One region of the Peribacillus sp. NPDC097295 genome, then DNA from elsewhere that is predicted to be linked to it. Evidence: riboswitches for the same ligand, from Rfam matches in the RefSeq annotation. Region 1 holds a riboswitch; the other holds the start of a gene.
What was found. A riboswitch is a leader RNA that binds a small molecule or an ion and turns the genes downstream of it on or off. The one in region 1 is predicted to bind cyclic di-GMP.

Region 1 (8,223 bases):
TGTTCCACTAGGTTTAAGTACACGATAGTATTCACGAATGGTTTTTTGAATGCTAGTGAACGATGTCGAGGATTCAGCTATAATAAAATCAAAATAATTTTCGGGGAATGGCATTTCTTCAATGGAATTCATATATACATGTACGGGTAAGTCAACTTGTTGGAATCTTTTCCTGGCTTGTTTCACCATATCGGGATGAAGATCCAGTGCATGAACCTGACAACCATAGGTCTCAGCCAAATATTGTGAAGTCTGGCCAAGTCCACAGCCAGCTTCAAGGATAGTATCATGTTCATCAATTTCTTCATTTTTCAAAAGACTTTTGGTCAGCTCGAAACCACCTGGATGAGCACCTTCCAATTCATAGAAGGCTAACGCGTCTTGATAAGAAAGGTTCATTTCTTTTGTCTCCTTTGCCATGTAATTGATTTATAGTATGTCATGGAAGCAAAAGAGGATAGAATAAATAAAAATGCTTTTAAAACTTAGTGGGTGTTTATCTACGCAAGCTAGTCCCCTTATGCATATCATGTAGAATCGAATATAAGGGGAGTGTTTTTAAAAAATATGGGATACAACAATCAAAACTATTTTAATAAGTGCAGCCAAGGAATCGGGAGACCGGTGGAAATCCGTACAAATAGAGGAACTGTTCATAGGGGAATCATTCATAGGGTGACACCAAACAGAGTTTACATCCGCCCACTTGATAACCGGGGCAACCTTGGAGGATTTGGTTATGGTGGATATTATGGAGGGTTTGGATGGGGAGCGGCTTCTGGATTCGCCTTTGGAGCAATAGCTTCGCTAATCTTTCTTGCATTTCTTTGGTGATTTACGAGATTTATCAAAAAACCTGATAGGCATTGGCCGCAGGTTTTTTCTTTTGAATTTACTTGTCGGAAAAAGAGGAGCTACAACTTTACAAGGGGTTCCTGAATTCCAATAATAAAATCCCTCCTAATAGTAGTATCAAACACACTATTATTAGGAGGGATCATTTCATTTGTAAAAGGTATTCTTTTATAGTCTGAATTTCTGAACAGCTTCACGTAAAACTCCAGCCATATTGGCAAGATTATTGGAAGATGCAGCAATTTCTTGTATTGTTGCAGTCTGCTCTTCTGAAGCGGCAGCGACATTTTGAACATTTCCTGAAGATTGAGTGGAGATAGCACTTAATTCTTCCATTGAGTTGGATATATTTTGCATACCCTTGTTCATGTCTTCTATCGAACTATTTATGGCTAGGATTTTATTACTTACACCGTCCACTGAGTTTAAAATATTTCCAAAAGCCTGACCAGCCTTCTCGAAAGTCGAGAGTCCTTCTTTCAGTGAGTCGTATCCTATAGACATAGATTCAACTGCATTGTTTGACTCAAGTTTAATCGTTTCAATCCTGCTACTAATTTCATTCGCAGCATTTTTCGATTGATCAGCTAGTTTACGAACTTCACCTGCAACAACAGCGAATCCTTTACCATGCTCCCCAGCTCTTGCAGCTTCAATGGACGCATTCAAAGCTAGCAGGTTCGTTTGATCGGTAATTTGAGTTATGAGTGTCACAATATCGCCAATTTCCTTCGTGTAATCACTTAATTGATGAACGATATCAGACGTTTTCTTAATCGTATGATACGTAACGTTCATTTTTTCGACAGATGATTCTATGATCTTATTGCCGTTTATTGCAATTTCAGAAGCACTTTCAGAGCTTTCTGTCGCGTCATTTACGCTTATGGTGATTTGTTGCATTCCATTTGATATATGGGAGACGCTTTTATTCATTTCCTCGATATGATGTGATTGATTTTCAGCTCCGGTTGCTACTTCTTGCATGGATTCGGTTACTTGAGAAACGGAAAGACTCGTTTCTTCCGAACTGGCCATTAATTCTTCTGAAGTAGCGGCCACCTGTTCAGCATTTTCTGCTATTTGGTTTATAAGCCCATTTAAATCAAAAACCATTTTTTGAATTCCTGTTGAGAGCTGGGCGATTTCATCTTTTCCATTGATATGCATTTCTTTGATGGATAGATCTCCATCCGCAACTTCATTCACGTAGTTTCTTATGGAGATTAGCGGGTTCGTGATTTTTTTACTGATAACGTAAGCAATCACAAAACCTAATCCGACAAAAATAAATGTTAAGGCAATGGAAATCGTGATAACCATCGACTTAAGGTCCTTAATAAAAGAAGCATCCATATCTATTCCAAAAATCATGTTCGTTCCTTCAAAAGGAATGAAAATCGACTTATGAGTGCCGAATTCATCATCATAAACCGAACTATATTCGATTGTTCCATTAGTTAGGGATTTCCTCATTTCATCTGAGAAGGGATACTCCGTACCATGGTCATCGCTATTACTTAAAGCGACAATATATTCTTTGCTATCAGTTTTTGCAAGTACATAAGTATTTTCAACGTTATGCTTTTGTTGATAGTTTTCTAAAATCGTTTTTAGTTGCGGGTATTTATCTTTTTCCTCGCTGTTTGCCCCTTCTACAAGTGTAGTATCAATGTCTTTCAAAGAATCTTCAGCAATCAGTTTTAAGCTCTTTTCAAACTGTACAATGACATGTTGATTGATGATGTTCATTGATAAAAAATACAAGGTAAGGCTAAAAAGGATTGAAAAGACAGCAATAGGAATGACAAAACTAAAAATATATTTAATAAGTATCGAGTTTTTCACCTTAGAGAACATATACAGTTTCCTTTTTCTCCATTCTTTCTACAGCATTTTCAAATGCTTGTACAATGTGGTCTAAATGTTCGACTTCTGTATAAGGGGAAATGGAGAAGAATTTCGCCGCATAGATAGGGAAACGCTCATCTGAATTGACAGCATCGACTAGACATTGTCTTTTCGTATCTCCAAAGAATACTTCTTCTCGATGTTCACCAAGAATTTCAAATAGTTCATAATTCAAATCATTTGTTTTTTGAATTTGTTCATGAGTAGCTTCTCCATTCAGTTCAAGTTCCCAATTAGCTCCATCTTCATATATTCTAATGGTAGTAATAGGCCCGATGTTCTCGGAGTTTGTAATACTCATATTGGGAATTCTAGCTGCCAGTTTCTTTCTGAAGGCAAGATTGACTCGGACATAATTTGCAAGAATCTGTTGGTACCCTTCAACGCCAAAGGAGAGTAACGCTGCATAAATGGCAATTGAGCTTCCCATACGGGAACATTCCAAAGTATATCCTGTATGATAACTACCGTAGCCACGGTTTCCTACATAAGGAGTCTCGAATTCTTCCAGATCAAGTAAACCTAAATCACTTCCGTTTTTAACCAAAAATAGACTAGTTAAATAAGGTGTTTGTCCGAGTTTTTGAAAGTCAAAACATAGGCTGTCAGCTACATATAGGTATTGCATCCGTTCATTGATAGCACTCAGGGCTTTCAACACATCTTCTTCAAAGGCAAGTGGGTTCTGTATAAAATCATATTCACGGAACAGACTGTAAAAACCACCTAAAGCCGAATCGGCATGTATGTGAATTGGTTTTAAGTTGTATTTTTTTTCCATTTTAGTCGTTATAGCCTTAACGGATTGAACATCATCAATACCAAAACAATCAGTCGTACCTGTCGTTGCAACGATATAAACAGGAATGCCACCATTATTGATGGTTTCCTCCAGCTTCATTTGCAGATCTTCCATATCCATGGAATGATCTTTCCCAGCTTTAACACGGATCAGATGATTGCTTCCGATTCCAACCGCTTCCACAGATTTTAACAAGCTATAGTGAGCATTTTCGGAGGCGAAACAATATAGGTTATTGGGAACACCTTCTTCTTTTGCTTTCGGAAATTGTTTCGCAACAGCAACCCTTAGACCGCTGAATACCGCTCCTTGGCCACCCCATGTTGTATAACCCCAACTTTTAGTGTGATCATATCCAACGAGTTTGGACATCATGGTTATGACTTTGACTTCTGTTTCAGCAGCAGCCGGTCCATATACATCCCAAAGATTGTTTCCGTTTAATAGAGTGTTAGTCAAATTGCCAATAATGCCCGGAATGCTGGCCATAGGTAAAACGTTCGTGACAAAATTCCGAGTATGATAAGGATGACCTTTTGTAAGTTTTATGAGTTCGTCCAATACCAGATCCATCTCAAGGCCGGTATTTGGCGTTTTTTCATTTTCAATAATATCTTTATAAAAGTCATCGCTCTTTTCCAGGATAGGTCCTAAAGTTGACTTATTTGGATCTTTCGAGCTGTCGATGGCCATAATGACTTTTTCTATATAGGATAAAAATGTTACCTGTTCAAATTGATTACCATCTTCACTTGGAAATAGGTGTTGTACGTCTTTCATATTCATAGTTTCTCCTCCAAATAGGTACTTAAATTATAAATAATATTAGTTCTTATAGCCTACGTGATACATTTAAATGCAAAAAAAAATATGGCTATTTAAGAAATAGGAAATCCTAACTAAAAAAGTTCATTAAAAAATCTATTTAGATGAGACTGTTAAGTACTATACCTATTAAAGAAGATATATCGCAACCCAGCCGCCATAGAATTCCAATTCCCCCTTAGACCTGTGGCTTTGCGCCCTCACCTTTCAATGAGTTTGCCTATAGTTATGTTAAGAAAACAAATTCCTCATGTGTATATATCGTCACTCATTTTGTATTGTTGAGAACTTATTTAAAAAAAATTACTAGTAAAATTTAACAATAATTTTCATAACAAAGAAAGGGCTATTAAAAGGTGGAAATAAAGGGAATTAGTTTTGGCATGTTTAAAAATTATTCCAAGTGAGAAAGATTTGAGGATTGGAGAGTAGAAGACAGTTAGCTTTAGAAACTATATGAATATATTAAAAAATACGGAGAATTATGGTATAGGATAAAAATAATCTAAAAGATAAAAGAATTAATAAAAAGTGAATGAATAGTCAGCAACCTATTTGATTATGAAAGAAAGCAAATTAATAATATAAAACATAATTTATTGGTGGTTAGTATTTTTCTCCTATGTTACATTTTATTCATAAGGTGAAAATTGGAGGTCGTGTATATGTTAAAGAAGCTACTGAGTTCAATTGGAATGGGTTCAGCTAAAGTGGATACAAAATTATATAAAACGAATTTTATTCCTGGAGAATTACTAGAAGGAATAGTGGAAATTCAAGGAGGGCAAGTAGAACAAAGGATTGATGAGGTTTATCTTTCCGTCTTTTGTAACTATACGATTGAATCGGATGATGGAAATCATGAAAATGATGCAGTATTAGGAAAGTATAAATTGTTGGATTCTTTTGTTATTAATCCTAATGAGTCTAAAAGCATTCCATTTAGTATTTCCATACCTAACGATGTGCCTATCACGACTGGAAAGACCAATGTGTGGCTACAGACTGGATTAGATATAAGTATGTCAATTGACCCACAAGATCGGGATTATATCGAGATTCAACCGCATCCGCTTGTAAATGCCTTTTTGCTATCAGTGAAAAGCCTTGGTTTCCGTTTACGTAAGACGGAAGCTAAAAAAGCACCAGGTTATCTTCGAGGAAGACTACCGTTCGCACAAGAGTTTGAGTTTGTACCAACAAGTGGACCATTTAGAGGTCGATTAGATGAATTGGAAGCGGTGTTCTTTATTTCTGAAGATCGAGTTGATGCCATTATTCAAGTAGATAAAAAAGGCGGCTATCTTGCAGAAATGTTTGATATGGATGAGAGCCATGTGCGTTTTTCATACGGAACGAGCGATGTCCCAAGATTGAAAGAATTATTGAATGAACTAATCAATAAATATAGCTGACTGGAGACACCTAGTAATCTACTAGGTGTTTTTTTCACAACAAGGGCTCTATCTGGGGCTAATATGGATATGCCTTGCTCGCCCTAAACACCCGGTAACCAAGACTATTTCCATGAGTGAGCATAAGACGATAATGTTTTTTGATGATATCATTTAAAGTTCCCTTGAAAACCGTTGAGTTGCTTGTGCGTTGGTTGGCAGCAGAATATTTTTTTAACTCCTCTAAAACTGTACTAGAATGAAGGATTTCCGTTTTTTTAAAGCCTTGTTCTCTGATGGCACTTACCCATTCCGCTTCAGTCGGGATGTTTTTTAGTTTATAGAAATCCATCAATTCATTCTTCAAGTTGGGACGCAATGTAATCTCCGCTGTCATATCAATCGAAATCAAGATACCCCCAGGTTTTAGCACCCTGAAATATTCAGCAAGGGATTTTTTGATATCGGTAAAACCTGTAGTGGATTCCGCTATGATGTAGTCAAAGTGGTTTGCGGGAAACGGTAATTCTTCTAAGGAGCCGATAAAAACCTGAATGGGTAACTGCGCTTGGTGAAATCGCTTGGCTGCGCGTTTAACCATCTGTGGATGATTATCCACTGCATAAACGCCACAATTAAAGGTTTCTGCCAAGAATTGCGATGTTTGGCCCATCCCACATCCTGCATCCAGAATTGTAGTAAGCGGGTCAATTCTTTCGTTCATAAGGATGCTTATTGTCAAGTCGAAACCACCTGGATGAGCACCTTCGATTCCATAGAAGGCTAAGGCGTCAAGATATGATTGATGCATAACTTTTTAACTCCTTTGCTGTAGTCACACATTTATTTTATGCTTTAAAATGAAAGAGTGACTACATTCAGCTTCAATATATTTGTATACGGTAACGTGTTACATCAAAGTAACCCTATGAGCGGGACGGTTATAATATAGGGAGATAAGTTGATTTTAGAGTATACTCTTTATTGAATGAAGGATAAAAAAACAGATATGGATGTTTTGAGTGAACTCCATGGAAGAAGGCAAAAAAATGAATAAGACGATTGGGATTTTAGCGCATGTAGATGCTGGGAAAACAACATTTTCCGAACAGCTTCTTTATAGCATGAATAGCATTAAACAAAGGGGGCGCGTTGATCACCAGAATTCTTTCCTTGATAGCCATGACATCGAGAGGCAGCGAGGGATTACAGTGTTTGCGGATCAAGCCAGGTTTACTTACCATGATTCAAATTATTATTTAATTGATACCCCGGGCCATGTCGATTTTTCCCCAGAGATGGAACGGAGCATTCAGGTGATGGATTATGCAATCATCATTGTCAGTGCAGTGGAAGGGATAGAAGGGCATACGGAAACGGTTTGGGAACTTCTGAGAAAACATCATGTACCCACGTTCTTCTTCATCAATAAAATCGACCGTGTAGGTGCGGATGTGGATACAGTGATCAAAGATATTCAACTGAATTTGACTAAGGATGTCTGTAACATCACAGATTCTTTCGTACATGGTGAAATGAAAGAAGAGCTTGTTGAGTTTGTCGCTGAACGTAATGAATCTCTGCTGGAGACCTATATAGACCACGGTTATGACAAAGATTCGTGGCTTACTACGATGAAAGATTTGATTCGTGATAATAAATTGTTTCCTCTTGCCTGTGGTTCAGCTCTTCAAGGGGTTGGAGTAGAAAGTTTTTTGGAAAAAATAGATCAGTTAACTGCCACCGACTATCGAAATCAAGAACCATTTGCTGGGCGTGTCTATAAAATTCGGCATGATGAAAATGGGACGAGAATCACTTTTATCAAAGCCTTGAGCGGAACTTTAAAAGTCCGAGATGAAATCGAGTATGGAAAAGCAGAAGATTCAATTTCCGAAAAAGTCACACAAATACGCGCCTATAATGGCAGTACGTTCAAAAACGTCAATCAGGTTGGGGCAGGGGAACTCTTTGCGGTGACAGGTTTATCAGTGACTTCAATCGGTGACGGTCTAGGTGCGTTAAAAGAGAAAATTATATATGAAATGGTACCGACGTTAAAGTCGAAAGTTACATTTGAACCTACGATAAATATTAAAGAAGCATTGCGCCATTTTCAAACGTTGAATGTTGAAGATCCTTCCTTGGATGTATCATGGGAAGAACGCTCACAAGAAATTCACATATCCGTTATGGGGACTATACAGTTAGAAGTCTTGGTACAGTTGGTCAAGGAACGTTTCCTATTAAATATCTCATTTGAAAAACCAGAAATCCTTTATAAAGAAACGATTGCAACAGGAGCTATAGGATACGGGCATTTTGAGCCTTTAGGACACTATGCAGAAGTCCATCTCCAATTGAAGCCGGGAGAAAGAAATAGTGGCATTACATTCGAGAATGCATGTCATGCTGATGATCTCACCGTTGGCATTC
Region 2 (8,223 bases), on a different contig from region 1:
TCTTGGAACGGTTCAATCCAACTTGGACAAGGTTGATTGTCTTGCTCGTCACATATAAACCAATCAAAGCATACAGCCCTTTTTCAATATCAAAAACAATGGCTGCACTTAGCACGATTAATCCATCCATGACGGCAACACACGTACCCAAGGACAAATTCGTATACTTATGTACGATCTGAGCCGCTAGATCGGTTCCCCCTGTGGATGCCTTCCCGCGAAAAACAATACCCAATCCAAGACCGACCATGATACCGCCGCATAGCGAACCGAGTAAAGCATCGTTCGTCCATGCTTCCCAATCCTTTGTCAGGTAAACGACAAAAGGCAGAAACAATGTACCGATAAACGTTTTTGCGCCAAAATTCCTTCCAAGGACAATAAGCCCGGCAATAAATAAAGGGATATTAAAAGCCCACTGAACATAAGCTGGTTCCCATCCTAGCGTCGCGTCCAGGATTGTACTGATCCCGCTGACCCCGCCTGAAGCAACCTGGTTCGGTAGTAAAAATACATTAAATCCAAGTGCAATGATGGCAGAGCCTACCAACACCAATCCATACTCCGTCAAAATTCGTATCAAAGGGTGCTTTGGCTCCCGATATCTCTTTCTCATTCTTGTTGTCTCCTCATAATCCTTCTTTTAAGTTAGTCTTAACCGAAAGTAGTATAGCATCCCCATTCATTCCCTGTAAATAACAGCCAGATGACGTGGTAAAGGATTAATGGAAGAAAAGGATGCAAAAAAACGAACCGAATAAAATCCGGTTCGATTGGTACATCTTATAATTTAGAACGTAAGTAAGCATCGATGAACATATCGATATCCCCATCCATCACTGATCCAAGGTTTCCGGTCTCCGCACTTGTACGGTGATCCTTCACCATGGAATAAGGATGGAAGACGTACGAACGGATTTGGCTTCCCCAGCCAATTTCCTTTTGTTCGCCACGGATTTCATCCAAATCGGCTTGCTGTTGTTCAATTTCACGTTGATATAATTTAGCTTTCAGCATATTCATCGCTTGGGCCTTATTTTTGATTTGCGATCTCTCATTTTGACACGTTACGACCGTATTCGTAGGTAAATGGGTAATCCGAACAGCTGAGTCAGTCGTGTTAATATGCTGTCCGCCGGCTCCACTTGCCCGGTACGTATCGATTTTCAAATCTTCCGTGCGGATTTCTATATTGATCGTTTCATCGAATTCCGGCATGACTTCACATGATACAAACGAAGTATGTCGGCGACCTGATGAATCGAAAGGAGAAATCCGGACAAGACGATGAACGCCTTTTTCCGCTTTCAAATAGCCATATGCGTTATGACCTTTGAATAGTAGCGTTACACTCTTGATTCCTGCCTCATCACCCGGAAGATAATCAAGGGTTTCCACCTTGAATCCGCGTTTTTCGCCCCATCTAGTGTACATGCGAAGCAACATGGAACCCCAATCTTGAGACTCCGTTCCGCCTGCACCAGGATGCAGTTCCAAAATCGCATTTTTCGAATCATACTCTTCGCTTAGTAAAAGTTGTAGTTCAAAGTCATTCATCTTTTGTGAAAGAACCGTGATCTCTTCCACCAACTCGGTCATAAGGTCTTCGTCATTTTCTTCTTTAACCAACTCATACGTCAAATCCAGATTTTCATACGAAGCATTCAACTCAGACAATTGGTCAACTTGTTCTTTTAATGCATTCGTTTCATTGATGACCCCTTGAGCTGTCTGCTGATCATTCCAAAAGTCAGGGTGTGTCATCTCATTTTCCAGTTCTGCTATGCGTGCCTCTTTTTCATCTAAGTCAAAGAGACCCCCTAAAGTCCGTTAATCGTTGCGCTGTTCTTTCTAATTCGTTTCTGATTTCTGCCATTTCCATTTCTATTCACCTCATTAGTATGTTAAAAAAATCCCGAAACGGGATATGTTTCACTGCCAATATACTTCTTGAAAACTATATACAACCATCCACTTTACGTAAACGGAACATGAAAAGAGGCGGTAAGTTCTTATAACTTATCCGTCTCTCCTCCATTATACACCTAATGTCAGGCTAAGTTGCCATGACAATTCTTATATTTTTTCCCGCTGCCACATGGACATAATGCATTTCGCCCGACATCTTCCGACTTACGAGCCGGTGCCTTCTTCACTTTGCCGCCTTCATTTTCTTTCGGATTAACCGCTTGTCCTTTTATGACTTCCTTCCGCTCCAAGTTGTTGCGGATTTCAGCTTTCATGATGTACTTAGTGACTTCATCTTCCATCGAAGCAATCATGCTTTCAAACATCGTAAATCCTTCAGATTGGTATTCACGAAGAGGATCGATTTGACCATATGCACGTAAGTGAATCCCTTGACGCAATTGCTCCATCGCATCGATATGGTCCATCCACTTGCTGTCCACCGCACGAAGTACGATAACTTTTTCAAACTCACGCATTTGGTCTTCAGCAAGCTCAGCTTCTTTTTGGTCATAATTATCTTTGACTTTTCCTAAAACGAACTCAACCAATTCCGATTCATCTTTGCCTTCCAAATCGGCGATGGTGATCTCACCTTCTTGGAACAGATTACCGTTCAAGTAATCGACAAGCCCTTGTAGATTCCAGCCCTCTTCATCGCCCATAGGAGCAAAAGCTGCGACATTACGCTGGATGGATGCCGTGATCATCGTTTCGACAATTTCACGTAAGTTTTCACTTTCCATTACATCGAAACGCTGTTTGTAGATGATTTCACGTTGCTGACGAAGAACATCATCATACTGCAGCAATTGTTTACGAGAATCGAAGTTATTGCCTTCTACCCGTTTCTGAGCGGATTCAACGGCTCTTGACACCATTTTGCTTTGAATAGGCTGGGAATCATCCATGCCAAGACGCGCCATCATGCTCTTCATATTATCCGAACCAAAGCGACGCATCAATTCATCTTCCATGGAAAGATAGAACTGAGTGACCCCTGGATCTCCTTGACGTCCGGAACGACCACGAAGCTGGTTATCGATTCGGCGACTTTCATGACGCTCCGTACCGATGACAGCAAGTCCGCCCACTTCTTTGACACCTTCGCCTAGCTTGATATCCGTACCACGTCCGGCCATATTCGTAGCGATCGTAACCGCGCCTTTATTCCCCGCATTCAAGATGATTTCTGCTTCACGCTCATGGTTCTTCGCATTCAACACGTTATGAGGAATGCCTTTTTTCGTTAAATAATTGGAGATGATTTCCGAAGTCTCAATGGCGACTGTACCAACTAGTACTGGCTGTCCTTTTTCATGACGCTCCGCAATATCTTCCACGACTGCTTTGAATTTCCCGTCCATTGACGCATAAATAAGATCTGGGCGGTCATCCCGGACGATATCCCGGTTAGTAGGAATCGCGATAACATTCATATTATAGATGTTACGGAATTCCTCTTCTTCCGTCTTAGCCGTCCCCGTCATACCAGACAGCTTTTCATACATCCTGAAGTAGTTCTGGAAGGTGATCGTCGCAAGGGTCATGCTTTCATTCTGAATTTCAAGCCCTTCTTTTGCTTCAATGGCCTGATGAAGACCTTCACTGTAACGGCGACCTTTCATTAAACGGCCCGTAAACTGGTCAACGATGACAATCTCACCGTCTTGGACCACATAATCCACATCCAGGTGCATGGCAACATGTGCTTTCAATGCCTGATTGATATGATGGTTCAAGGTCACATGCGTGATATCGAATAAATTATCGATATTGAACGCTCTTTCCGCCCTGTTCATGCCTTCTTCAGTCAACTGAACGCCTTTCGTTTTCTCATCATATGTGTAATCCGTATCTTTTTTCAGGGTACGTACGAACGCATTCGCCTGGATATAGAGCTGGGCTGATTTTTGTGCCGCACCCGAAATGATCAATGGCGTTCTCGCTTCATCGACCAAGATAGAATCGACTTCATCGATGACCGCATAATGCAAAGGTCGCTGTACCATTTGTTCTTTATATAACACCATATTGTCACGCAAGTAATCGAAACCTAATTCATTATTCGTGCTATACGTAATATCCGCATTGTACGCTTCTTGTTTCTCTTCTTTAGAATGACTGTTCAAATTCAAGCCGACAGACAACCCGAGGAAATTGTATAAAACGCCCATTTCATTCGCATCACGTTGCGCCAGGTATTCATTGACGGTCACGACATGTACGCCTTTACCAGTAATCGCATTTAAATAAACAGGCAGGGTTGAAGTCAACGTTTTACCTTCACCTGTTTTCATTTCAGATATATTACCATCATGAAGGGACGCACCACCCATGATTTGAACGCGGAATGGATACATGCCAAGGGCCCGTTTTGCTCCTTCACGTACAACCGCAAAAGCCTCCACCAACAAATCATCCACGGTTTCCCCGTTTTGATAACGTGTCTTGAACTCTTCCGTTTTGGCAGCCAGCTTCTCGTCCGACAACCCAGCCATTTCATCCGCCAGCGCTTCTACCTGATCTGCCACTTTCTCTAACCGCTTAAGTTCTCGCTTATTCGGATCAAAAACTTTATTTAATATATTAAGCATTCATTAACGCTCCTCTATTGGGAAAATGATCATTCAATATCGTTCATTCATATAAGTAAGAAGGAACACACCTTCTGCCGATGATAGTCTAGTGTTAATTTTACCACTTCTATTCTTGAGGTACAACTTCATGTCACTCAATCCCTTATGGGTCAGAAATCACTTCTTGCGAAAAACAATGGATAAAACAGGGCAAAAACTGTTAAAATAGAGGGAAGATTTAAAATACATAGTGTAAGAACCCATGTTTACACTGCTAGTCTTTATAAAAGGCTATATATCTCAACTACTAATTTAGTAGATTCTTTAATAGACAATTGATGCCTTTAGCCAATAAACCTGGTAATAGAAGACATGGTAAGTGGGTTAGAAAAGCTCATTCTGCGGGATAAATAGAACTAGTTTCGAGGTGGTAATGATGATCGGTGAGCGTGTTAAAAAGCTGCGGGAAGAAAAGAAAATGTCGATGACTGAACTAGCCGAAAAAGCCGGCGTAGCCAAGTCTTACTTAAGTTCGCTCGAACGGAACTTACAAACGAATCCTTCCATTCAATTTCTGGAAAAGATTTCTGCAGTGCTTCATGTTCCTGTTGATGCCCTTCTTTACGATGCCCCCAACAAGGAAATCCTGGATACCGACTGGATAAAAATCGTTGAAGATGCCATGCATTCAGGCGTTTCAAAACAACAATTCCGAGAATTCATTGAATTTAACAAATGGAAAAAGAATAACGAATAGCATAATACCAATCTATTTAAGCAGAACAAAAGCATCCCCATAAACAGCGATGATCCTTTACTGTTTATGGGGATGCTTTCCACATCTTTTTCATTTTTCGTGATTCTCCTTCAATGATTCCTGCGCAAAATAATCACGAATCTCCTCTTTCGTCAATCCCAAGCTTTTTGCCTCTAAAATCAACGTCATCCACTCTTGATCCATTTCAGCTGTAATCATTTTATTAACCTCCTAAAATACTACCTTGTATTTCAGGCAGACCAGCCATCATAGCCACTTACAGCCTTAGACCTGTGCCTTTGCGCCCCCACCTTTCGATAAGTTTGCCTTTGTCAGGATAAATATTACTAAATACATGGTTTACAATCTTATTATAGGGAATACACCCTACATATGTTGCTAGTTTATGTCGCCACCTAACTAAAATAATGAAATTTTTATCGACAAATAGTAACAATATTTAGAAAATTAAGTGCATAGTAATATCAAGTTCGTTTATTTATAAAATAAAAGACCTTGCTCTTTTCATTCAGGCGATGAGACATATTAATCCGCTCCATCGATAACGCATCAAAGGCTTTTAGCACGGTCAAATCTTCGCCGCAGGTCGGACAAAGCCAGTTACCACTTTCCGAACTACTAAACGAAGCCCTATTACATGTATGGCAATTTTTCCGAAACAACCTTCCATCCCCTCTGCACCTAAATTTAATAACCGTTCGTTTTAAAGAACCTATAAGCCAATTATATGACAAATTAAGGGAGTAGAGAAATGGGTACAAAATGCTATTTTTCTTGAAAAAGAACAATAAATGTTCATTATTAAGAAAATAAGCTATATTTACTTTGCCTATTATTTTATTGAGAACACCTAGGATGACAAGGGCTGATTCATTGATTTAGTTTCGCTTTTGGTAATTAACTATGTAACCTTATACCTATACTGATATTGATAAATAGAAAAAAGATAGATACACTAAAAAGCACCGCCCAGAAATGTGGGCGGCGCTTGGTTAATTCTACTATTCAATTAACTTGGTTCTATTAATCCGTATCGTCCATCTTTACGGCGATACACGACATTGGTTGTATTAGTATCCGCATTCGTGTAGACGAAAAAGCTGTGACCAAGCATATTCATTTGCAGAATCGCCTCTTCACTGTCCATCGGCTTCAAATCAAAGCGCTTGTTACGGACCACTTCAATATCACTGTCATCCTCGAATTCATCCACTTCATCTAGTTCTGTAGCAAAAGCGAATGCCTCTGGAGTATTTGATAAGTTATTGCGGAATTTACGATTGACCTTCGTTTTATGTTTACGAATTTGGCGTTCAAGCTTGTCATTAATCAAATCAATTGCGGCATACATGTCCGCATTTTCCTCTTCAGCGCGAAGAACCAAATTCTGCATGGGAATCGTCACTTCGACCTTAGACGTATTGTTGTTCACTTTCAAATTCACTAGCACATTTGCATCTGGCGTATTGTTAAAATATCTTTCTAACTTGCCAATTTTCTTTTCGACGTATTCTCGAATTGCTGGAGTTACCTCAATGTTTTCACCGCGTACGTTGTAATTCATAAAGTGAGTCCTCCTTAAATTAAGACTATACAGTTAGATTCTACAATACCCCTCCGGTCTCCTTTAGAAACACATCATGAAATATGTCGAAATTATGAAACAATTGTCGGAAGGTTTGAAAAAGGTTGATGTCTACCTTAGTTCTATTATAACAAACACTCCCCAATAATGAAAAAATTAGCCATCGCAATTTACATAATTTTTAGAAAAAAATATACACAAAAACCGTTTGAAATTCAAACGGTTAGGGTAACGGATTAATTCTTTTTATCATAGAACATGCCATCAGTGGCAAGGTTCTCGTAAGGATTCGTATATTTATTCGAAGATTTCTTCTTCTGATTCAGTTCCTTTATATCTCGCTGTATCTCTTGCTTTTGGAGCACCAACAATTGATCGACCTGCTGATTCAGAAGCATGGATTGACGCCCCAGTTGGAGCTCTTCATCAGAAAAAGGCGGCTTGATGTGCGAAAGGAACTCTTCACGCCGCTCAAGCAACTCTGTTATTCTAGTGATTCGGTCATCGCGTTCGACAATCTTCTTGTCTTGCAATACGGTTAGCAGTTCTCTAGTTACATCATGAAAATGTTGAAGCATCATCAGACTTGACCACTTTGGACGAATTGTTTTTGACGGTTCAACTGAATCGCTTCTTTCCACGTGTTACGGAAGTCGGTAACAAGACCTTCGACTTCTTCTAGAGCAACAATGTCATTCTTCAAATTCGCGTCAATCAGGCGTCGGTTCATATAATCATAGAGGCTCATCAAATCTTTCGAGACAGCAACATCCATGTTCAAGGTCACCATCAATTCATGAATGATGTTTTGCGCCTTTATGAGATTCATATTCTTCTCTTCGATTTTACCCGCTTCAATGGCTTTTTTACCAAGTAGAATGAACTTCAGGCATCCGTTATAAAGCATAAGTGTAAGCTCTCCCGGAGACGCTGTATTCACTGAATTTTGTTGATAGGACTGGTATGGATTATTAATGGCCATTTCTTTTATTCTTCCTTTCTTACTTAACTAAAATATTGCGATAAACTGGAACTTTGACTATTAGCTTTCGATATCGCTTTCTCCATGGCTGTGAACTGATTATAGTAACGAGTTTCAAGTTTGATTAACTTTGCCTCGAATGCGGAGATTCTTGTATCCAATCCATTGATTGATTTCCCGATGGTGAAATTATTATTTACATACCCAGCCTTACCGGCTTTTTCTGTAATCACCTTCATGGATGATTGGATATCAGTACGCAGACGACGTGCCAGACCTTGTGAACTTTTATCGACACCATTCCCCTCTTTCATGAACAAATTATAAATCG

Region 2: linked by a shared signal. The riboswitch ahead of ACIQXN_RS04820 (anti-repressor SinI family protein) and the one ahead of ACIQXN_RS19215 (pyridoxal phosphate-dependent decarboxylase family protein) in region 1 are both predicted to bind cyclic di-GMP.

Annotation. Positions count from the first base shown of each region.
Region 1 covers NZ_JBIWCW010000019.1:47,320-55,542, forward strand. The annotation lists gene ACIQXN_RS19200 (class I SAM-dependent methyltransferase) at 1-399, opposite strand, end outside; gene ACIQXN_RS19205 (hypothetical protein) at 676-834, shown strand; gene ACIQXN_RS19210 (methyl-accepting chemotaxis protein) at 1,024-2,715, opposite strand; gene ACIQXN_RS19215 (pyridoxal phosphate-dependent decarboxylase family protein) at 2,705-4,348, opposite strand; cyclic di-GMP riboswitch class I at 4,535-4,624, opposite strand; gene ACIQXN_RS19220 (sporulation protein) at 5,059-5,808, shown strand; gene ACIQXN_RS19225 (class I SAM-dependent methyltransferase) at 5,867-6,598, opposite strand; gene ACIQXN_RS19230 (GTP-binding protein) at 6,837-8,223, shown strand, end outside.
Region 2 covers NZ_JBIWCW010000002.1:334,702-342,924, reverse strand. The annotation lists gene ACIQXN_RS04840 (YitT family protein) at 1-616, opposite strand, end outside; one part of gene prfB (peptide chain release factor 2) at 784-1,809, opposite strand; one part of gene prfB (peptide chain release factor 2) at 1,811-1,882, opposite strand; gene secA (preprotein translocase subunit SecA) at 2,052-4,565, opposite strand; gene ACIQXN_RS04825 (helix-turn-helix domain-containing protein) at 4,984-5,304, shown strand; gene ACIQXN_RS04820 (anti-repressor SinI family protein) at 5,395-5,523, opposite strand; cyclic di-GMP riboswitch class I at 5,556-5,642, opposite strand; gene ACIQXN_RS04815 (hypothetical protein) at 5,790-5,987, opposite strand; gene hpf (ribosome hibernation-promoting factor, HPF/YfiA family) at 6,335-6,889, opposite strand; gene fliT (flagellar protein FliT) at 7,147-7,491, opposite strand; gene fliS (flagellar export chaperone FliS) at 7,491-7,892, opposite strand; gene ACIQXN_RS04795 (flagellar hook-associated protein 2) at 7,916-8,223, opposite strand, start outside.